Regions from separate parts of the Bacillus sp. 7894-2 genome, predicted to be linked through region 2. Evidence: predicted binding sites of a transcription regulator. Region 2 holds the regulator's gene; the other holds the start of a gene.

Region 1 (4,435 bases), on a different contig from region 2:
AATAAAAAGAGAAGAAAACTGCTGCAAAAATGAGCGTGATCTCCAATACAGAATGGCCGCTGACCAGTTTGGCAAGCGTAAATCCAATTACTGCCCCGATAATCGTTCCAACTGACCGCTGAAAACCTTTTGTATAAATGCGCCCGATTGACTCGGTTCCAAGCAGAACGATAAAGGCAGTCAAAAGGACCCAATAAGGCTGGTCAGGCGAAAGAATCTGGCCGGCAATGATGGAGATGATGGCAGCAGTCAATGCCTGAAACGCTTTTTTAGTGGAAGGTTTGAGGCTCTTGTCTTCTTCAGGTGATTCATCTTCTTCAGGCGTCTCTTCAGATACTTCTATTTCATTGACTTTTACTTTATGAAGTGCCTGCTGTATGGTTATGCCGCCCTCAATGACATGGTTTGCAAGGGACTCGATCCGCCTGATCAAATATAGCCATCCTGCCGGCTTGTCTTCCCTGTTGAACAAATCCATAATAAGCAGGCGAAGCGCCTGTACAGCAAGCTCTGCTTCACGAAGATTTTGTTCTTCATATTGATGGGCAAGAACTTCGGCGTCACGAAGAGAGCGGGTGACCCAGACCAGGAGGTTTCTCAGCTCTATTATGTCAAGCGCATTCGCATTTTTTAAGCTGCGGACGGAGTCAGTCAGGGTTTCAATCAGCATGCCTGTATCAAAGATATATAACCTAAGCTGGGAAGGGGTCAGCCCGGGCCATAATTTCTGTACATCATCTTCATTGATATACTCTGAAACGATTACAGCATAATCCCGGAGCTTCAGCACGTTTCTCCGCAATTCTTCCCGCTGGTGAGCAGTCATACTCTCTTCCTGCATCCCCTCAATTAAGAGATTGAAGGTGAAATTACTTTGAAAATGAAAGGAGCGGATGCTTCTTTTCAGGTTCTTCGCGGTGTTCTGAAAAAGAATGAAATTGAAAAGGAAAGCATACGCAACCCCAATCCAGATCCCAAAGTAAAAGGAGGGCAGCTGGCTGCCTGATAATTGCAGAATAGATGAGAAGTAAAGGGTCATGAATGCGATCATGCATAATGAAAAATAACGGACACCAAAGCGGGTCAAATAAAAGCTTGAAAATATTAATGCAGCCATTGAAATATCCGTAAAAATTGTGCTTTCTGCCAGCAGGGAACCGATTGATACCCCTGCCATTGCTGAAAACCCAAGCAGACCGGTTGTGAGCATTTTTCCTTTTTTAGAGTCATCCATCACAATCATGATGCCAAGCATGCCTGCCATTCCGGAAACAATAGCAGGAGTAAGGGCGAGAGCAGCATCGGCCCCAGTCAATTGCATAAGAAATAAAGTTGTAAATACCGACGCCATTAAACTTAATGTGGCCCGTCCGGCTTTTTGAAATCGGATCAGTCCAGGATCGGATGCCAGCAAACGTCCAAGCCAGCGGTGTTTGATTTGCAGCTGCTTCATTGTTTCACCAATCTTTTTTTGAGAGTTAAAGTGTATTTTACCATTCGTACTTTTATTATCCAAATGAACCAACTTAAGCTTTTTTTGTTTTTTAGGTTTTAAAATCGAACAAATGTTCTATAATAGAGTATGGAGGGATTTAATATGCCGCTAAAAGACAGAGGGAAAATAAAATGGCAGCCTGCTCACTTCATGCCGGAACACCGGGCGATGCTAAGAAAGCTGGAAAGGGAACAAATGGCGCAAAACAAGCCGCTCATTGATGAATATGAATTGGAGGAATATGAAAACAAAATTCACTTTGCAATGGAATTTGCTTATCTTTTGAAAGTAAAAGTCTGGCGGGACGGATTTTTCTGCGAATACAAAGGGAGGGTAAACCGGCTGGATGGCATCAGCAGAAAGATATATCTTGAACTGGAGAGCGGGGACCTTGAGAAAATTAGCTTTGATGAAATAGCCGGGGCGGAAGTGGAAGGATGAAATAATATGACTCGAGGAACTCTCCTCGAGTTTTTTATATGAATCGCATAAAACTGCAGAAAAGCACCTATTTATCAAATTTTTAGATATAATGAAGAAAAGCAGAGGGAAAGGGGCCTGTAAGCAATTGATGAGAAAAAAATACACCATTAAACATTTTTTCGTTGTAAGGAGACAAATGAATGAATGAATTATTAATAGATTTGATTGATGATCTGCAAAAGTCAAATGGAGGCCATATTCTGTACCACTTTGATCGGATTGATTGCTATATTCAAAATGCAGTCTCATACATAACGGCTGGCGTCAGATGCGGCGGACATGTTTTGCTTGTGGAGAATGACCGGAATTATTTCCTTATTGATAAAGAATTAACTAATTTGTTAGGAAAAGAGGAATTAAGCAGAGTTCATTTTATGAATAATTTTGATTTTTATTATTCCAACGGTAATTTTAATCCTGATACAGTGTTCAATTTTTTTCTTAAACACATTCAGCCTTACTTAGATAGCAATCCAAAGATATTCACATGGGGTCTGGTTGAGTGGGGAAACGTAAAAGAATATATTCCTTTAGTCGAACAATATGAAAAGAAGCTTTTTAAGGCCGTTTCTGAGCATAGCCTGATTTCCCTGTGTGCTTATAATAACTGCAGCACCCCGCTGGAATTAAAGGATAGTCTGCTACGCTGCCATGATGTGCTCATAACAGATAGAGAGTATAAATACCTATAAAAATGGTTTAGGAGAAACCGATGGAAAAGATCACATTTCATGATATTTATAAACCGGGACACGCTGTTCTGGAAAATGGCCTTTTTATTCATAATCATAATCCTGACATGCTCCTTCAGTATGACAGCAATTTTATTGCCTTTAAAAGAATGCCTTCCGTTCAGGAGTTTGAGGAGGCACATCAATATTTAAAAGAGTTTCATCAGAAATATGGCCAAAAGCATGTAAGGTTTTATTTTCCGGATGACGAAGAGCTTTCTGAAGAGCTTGAGGCGTTCTTTCAGCAGGATGAAGATTATACGGTTGGGTTCTTGGAGTTATTTGCGATTCTTCCGGCTGATTTTCCGGAAGTCCAGGAAAGGGAAGAAATCATAGTCGAAAATGTTACGGATAAAACATGGAACGATTATTTGGAATTTCAATATGAGCAGGATTCGGTGTATGGGAAAAATTTTGCGGAGAAAAAGAAAGCTCAGCATTTAAGAAATTACAGCGATGACAGCATTCAGCAGCTTATTGCATTTTATAAAGGAAAGCCCGCCGGATCTGTTGATGTCATTATTAAGGAAAGAACAGCTGAAATTGATGGACTGATGGTCCATGAGGATTGTCAGAAAAAGGGCATCGGCAGCTGCCTGCAGAAATCCGTGATGGATCAGTTCAAGGATAAAACGATCATTCTTGTGGCGGATGGGGAAGATACCCCAAAGGAGATGTACCGCAGGCAAAATTACCGGTATATTGGAAAGCAGTATAACTTACTAAAAGTATACGAATGAATGGAAGCTTGGTTCTATGTGAGCCAGGTTTTTTTGTGCTAATAGAACATTGTTTCACTGTGAAAATCGTTAAATCATTGATTTCATGGTGCAAAACACAATATCTGTCGAAAAAACTCAGGAAAAAAAGAATAAAATAATATTCCTAACGTAACAGTGTTATGTTACAATCAAATCATCAGAAAGGAGTCCTGGAATTTGAGCGATGAATTAATTTCAAAAAAAGAAGTATTGGATTTAACTGGTATTTCTTATGGACAGCTTTACCGGTGGAAAAGGAAGAATCTGATACCTGAGGATTGGTTTGTCCGGAAATCAACTTTTACAGGGCAGGAGACTTTTTTTCCAAAAGAGAAAATCCTCGAGCGCGTCGAAAAAGTACAGAAGATGAAGGATAGCCTTTCGCTCGATGAGCTGGCTGATTTGTTTTCGCTGAATGCTACGAATCTGAAGCTGTCAAAGGATAGTCTGATTGCTAAAGGAATAGTTTCCGAGCCGGTTATGAATATATTTCTGGATACACAGGGGGAGATTAATGAATTCAATTATCATGAGATTTTGAAGCTTTATATTCTTTCAAACCTGCTGGAATCGGGTGATATCCATATCGAGGAAGGGAAAATGCTCCTTCAGATATTAAATGATCATCAAAAAATCCTGCAGCAGCCAAAGGCTGTGATCTGCTTTATTCGAAAACTAGGCATGTCCAGCTGCCTGGTTTCAATGAACGGGGAAAAGGTCCTTCTTGAAAAAGGGACAAAATTGGCTGCCGCTATATCAATAGAGCAATGTGCTGAAGAATTAAAATCCAAATTGGCATAGGAGGAAATGCTGTGGAAATGAAAACACTGGGAAACTTAATCATTAATGGAGTTGGATCGGTTAATGGAGGAGCTTTTAATAAAGTCGAAATCAATGGAAAGGGCACGGTAAATAGTGATATAGAGTGCGAGAAATTCTATTGCAACGGTACAGGCACGGTCCAT
Region 2 (4,435 bases):
CATAGAGCCATGTCCGGCAGAAAGAACAAAACGGTCACGGTTGAACCATTCTGGATTTTTCGGATTGTGGTTCATGAAGCGTGTCCAAAGTGTATAAGCCATTGGAGCAGCTCCCATTGGCATGCCCGGATGGCCGGAGTTCGCCTTTTCAATGGCGTCAATTGATAAAGTACGAATGGAACTGATGGATAGTTCATCTGTGTGATTAAACATTCATTACATCCTTTCGAGTAGTAATTCTTCACTCTTTTAATATTATCGGGTGTCCCTTTTTTTCACAACCAATAGGGTCAGGTAAAGGACAAAAAAAGCCGGTTTGTTACTATATTGACACAAAAAGACCCGGCATATGTAAAAAAAGCGGAGATAGATCAGTAATGCCATCTCCTCTATTAAAAGAAGGAATACAGCACAGTGTATCCCTTGCAATTATATTATTAGTGAAGGCGGTTTTTATTTTGGAAATCTTTCAGCTTTTTTGGAGTTACATCGTTCCCTTTCGGGTCAACGATTGTAACGCCTTTCAGCGTGTTTAACATACCAGAGCGGAAAGTCTCCAAATACTCTTTGCGCAAAGATGTCTGTTCTTTCGCTTCTGCTTCTGTTAGTCCGGATTCCTTGGCCTTCTTTGCCAGTTCATTAATTCGGGCAAGTTTTTGTTTAGGCAGCATTTATTAAAACTCCTTTATATCAAAAGTTTACCTTTGAATAATCTGATGGAAGTTTTTATTATACAGCAGCTTCAGATATGGAACAATACTGAAACTCAAATGCCATCATACTAAAAATGAGCACTTTTGACAAGGAAAGTGCTCTACTCAGCAAGTGAATCAATATGTTCTTTATACCTTCTATGGACAGTTGCTTTGGAAATATTATAGCCAAAACCTCTAAGCGTAGCTGCAATTTCAGCAAACGTTAACTCGTTTTTCCTCAACCGGACAATTTCCTCTATCGGCACCTCTATTCTTTCCCTGCCGCCATTTACTCCCTGATTACTTAGGTTTTTCTCGGGCCTGTATCCTTTATCAACAGCCCGTTGCATGCCGCGTTTGATTTTGATGTTATGCAGCTTTCTCTGATACTCCTCTACCATCCCTACGATACTGAGGACCATCGAATCTGATTCCGAAAGCTCCAGCTTTCCGTTATTCGAGATGCTATATAACTGGACTTCTTCTTTAAATATGCAATGGAGAATCGCAATCTTGGCATTTCCCCTCCCCAGCCTTGTTTCATCCTGGATTAGAACAACTTTAATATCCTTTTTTTTAATTAAGTCTAAAAGGACCAATATACCGTCTCTTTCGAGATCGTATCCGCTGGCCTGTTCACGGATGACCTTGACTACATCAAAGTCATGCGTTTTTGCCAGGTTCAAAAGCTCTTCTTCCTGTCTTGAAAGGGATGTTTCCTGAGTATCCTTTGTTGTACTAACTCTGCAGTAAATTATTGCTTTCATAACTTCTCCTTATTCGTTAAGGTCTGAACTGGCAAGCTCTTTATATGGCTGGTCATCCAGGGCTTTTACTGGAATAACAATTTCATCACCCGGAAAAATCCTACCTGCCGCTATCCCATTATTTCGTTCTACCCAATTTATAAATTGATCTTTTGTAAGAGAATGCTCAGAAGAAAAATTTTCAGCAATCTCCCATAAAGAATCACCTTCTGCAACAGTGACTTTCACAAACTTTTCCGTATCAGGCGTTTCTATTTGCATGAGCATTATAAATGATGCTGCCACACTTAAAGCGAAGAGAATAATAGCATAAGAATATGATTTCCACAATTTGTTCAGCATGATATACCACCTCTAAAAGAATGTATGTTCGTATTTGATGTTTTCATTATAGACCGAACACTTGTTTTGTGTCAACAAATATTCGAACTTATGTTTGTATCAAATGGTAATTGATGCTATAATTGAGACAATAAAAACACATACGAGGTGCGTAAAGATGGTGAAATTATCAAAAAGGCAGCAAGATATATTGGAGTTTATAAAAGAAGAAGTTAAATTAAGAGGATATCCTCCTTCTGTAAGGGAAATTGGGGAAGCAGTCGGTCTGGCTTCAAGCTCGACCGTTCACGGCCATCTCGCAAGGCTTGAAAGCAAAGGACTGATTCGCAGGGACCCTACAAAACCGCGTGCTATTGAAATTTTAGATTTGGACGAGGCTTCTAACATTCCCAAGGTCAGTGCAGTTAATGTTCCAATCGTAGGTAAAGTAACTGCAGGACAGCCGATAACGGCAATTGAAAATGTTGAGGAATACTTCCCGCTTCCGGAAAGAATGGCTCCTGCTGACGAGCATGTTTTCATGCTTGAAATCATGGGCGAAAGTATGATTGAAGCCGGAATCCTTGATGGAGATTATGTAATTGTCAAACAGCAGAGCACTGCCAATAATGGGGATATCGTGGTGGCTATGACAGAGGAAGATGAAGCAACGGTCAAAAGATTCTTTAAAGAAAAAGATTTTATCCGTCTGCAGCCCGAAAACTCGACAATGGAACCAATTATCCTCCGCAATGTTTCTATTCTTGGCAAGGTTATAGGCGTATACCGTCATATGCATTAATAGATTCAAAAGCAGGCATCGCTGCCTGCTTTTTGTTTTTTCCAATATTAAGAAGGTAATCAGTTCCTATTACCTGGTACTATCAGTTAAATCCTACGAAAGTAACTGATACTTTTCTTTTAGCATAAGGTTACAGTCATGTATGACTATTTTGTTGTTCAGAAAATTCGGTATTTTTATGCATGTTATTTTATATTCATTTTCAATATAATGGTAATACACCGAGAATCAACCTAAGGTCGCTTGTCCAAAATCTCGACTTTAGGAGTGTGAAGTAAAAATGTTTTTGAACATTACCTTCGCTTTGTTGATTGGTGGGCTGGTTGGTGTCGTTGGACATATTCGGAAAGAAGGCAAAATGGTTAAACCCAGAAGGACAAAAAAGTTCATCTATCTGGGGGTCTTTGAAGAGGTAATCATGGGGGCTTTAGCGGCTGTTTTTTTGGTCGTATCTTCAGATCCTGACTCTGCCTTAAAGGTAGTTCTACTGGCGGTGATTGCAGGATTTGGAGGAGATGCACTACTGACATGTCTCGATTTCTTAAAAATAAGACACAAAGAATAGAGAGATGCAGAGAGATAGAAATTAGTTAAAACCTCGTTCAATTGAAACGGGGTTTTTGCATTTTTCATAAAAAAAACCCCTGACTTTATCAGCCAGGGGTTGTCATATTTTCTTAGTACATGCTCAGGTACTGCTCGCGCTCCCATGGATGCACTTGCGTACGGAACATATCCCACTCGATTTCTTTCGCTTCAATGAAATGTTCGAAAATGTGATCGCCGAGAGCAGAAACAATTACCTCATCTCTCTTTAGCTCTTCAAGCGCTGCTGCCAATGTAGGAGGCAGATCCTTGATTCCTTCTTCCTCACGCTCTTCTTTTGTCATTACATAGATATTGCGGTCCACTGGTGCAGGAGGAGTCATTTTATTTTTGATTCCGTCCAGGCCAGCTTTTAATAATACAGCCATCGCAAGGTATGGGTTCGCAGCAGGGTCAACGCTCCGCACCTCAACACGTGTACTTACTCCGCGGGAAGCAGGGATACGGATAAGAGGTGAACGGTTTTGAGCAGACCAGGCAACATAGCAAGGTGCTTCATAGCCTGGTACCAGACGCTTGTATGAGTTAACGATAGGGTTTGTCACTGCTGTAAATGCAGTTGCATGATTCACGATACCAGCAATAAAGTGGCGGGCGTCATCACTTAGCTGAAGATCGCCGGTTTCATTGAAGAATGCATTTTTGCCATCCTTGAATAGTGAAACGTTGCAGTGCATTCCGGATCCGCTGACACCGAATAATGGCTTCGGCATGAATGTTGCATGCAAGCCGTGCTTTCGGGCAATGGTTTTAACAACAAGCTTAAATGTCTGGATTTGGTCACAAGCTGTTAGAGCATCCGCATATTTGAAGTCGATTTCGTGCTGGCCAGGTGCCACCTCATGGTGGGAAGCTTCAATTTCAAAGCCCATTTCTTCGAGCTCCAGCACGATATCACGGCGGCAGTTTTCGCCAAGATCAGTCGGAGCAAGGTCGAAGTATCCGCCATTGTCGTTCAGTTCCAGAGTCGGCTCCCCTGCATGGTCAAGCTTGAAAAGAAAGAATTCCGGTTCAGGCCCTAAGTTAAAATCAGTGTATCCAAGGTCTTCCATTTCTTTTAGAATGCGTTTCAGGTTGCTGCGCGGATCGCCAAGAAATGGAGTTCCATCCGGATTGTAGATATCACAAATCAAACGTGCCACTTTGCCTTTTTCCGCAGTCCAAGGAAACACCACCCAAGTATCAAGGTCTGGATATAGATTCATGTCTGACTCTTCAATGCGCACGAAACCTTCGATTGAAGA

What was found. Region 2 encodes LexA, which represses DNA repair genes until DNA is damaged. Its sites were predicted from a motif close to CGAACATATGTTCG; they were not measured.
Region 1: the regulator LexA is predicted to act here: its motif matches at 1,559-1,572, upstream of CHI10_RS16240 (YolD-like family protein).

What each region holds. Positions count from the first base shown of each region.
Region 1 is NZ_NPDG01000105.1:10,792-15,226, reverse strand. Features, by position in the region: gene CHI10_RS16245 (FUSC family protein) at 1-1,453, opposite strand, end outside; gene CHI10_RS16240 (YolD-like family protein) at 1,598-1,936, shown strand; gene CHI10_RS16235 (MEDS domain-containing protein) at 2,119-2,670, shown strand; gene CHI10_RS16230 (GNAT family N-acetyltransferase) at 2,691-3,449, shown strand; gene CHI10_RS16225 (YhbD family protein) at 3,648-4,271, shown strand; gene CHI10_RS16220 (polymer-forming cytoskeletal protein) at 4,289-4,435, shown strand, end outside.
Region 2 is NZ_NPDG01000004.1:129,695-134,129, reverse strand. Features, by position in the region: gene tkt (transketolase) at 1-213, opposite strand, end outside; gene CHI10_RS01085 (DUF896 domain-containing protein) at 438-671, opposite strand; gene CHI10_RS01080 (YneB family resolvase-like protein) at 815-1,462, opposite strand; gene yneA (cell division suppressor protein YneA) at 1,472-1,804, opposite strand; gene lexA (transcriptional repressor LexA) at 1,962-2,585, shown strand; gene CHI10_RS01065 (DUF4257 domain-containing protein) at 2,866-3,150, shown strand; gene glnA (type I glutamate--ammonia ligase) at 3,263-4,435, opposite strand, start outside.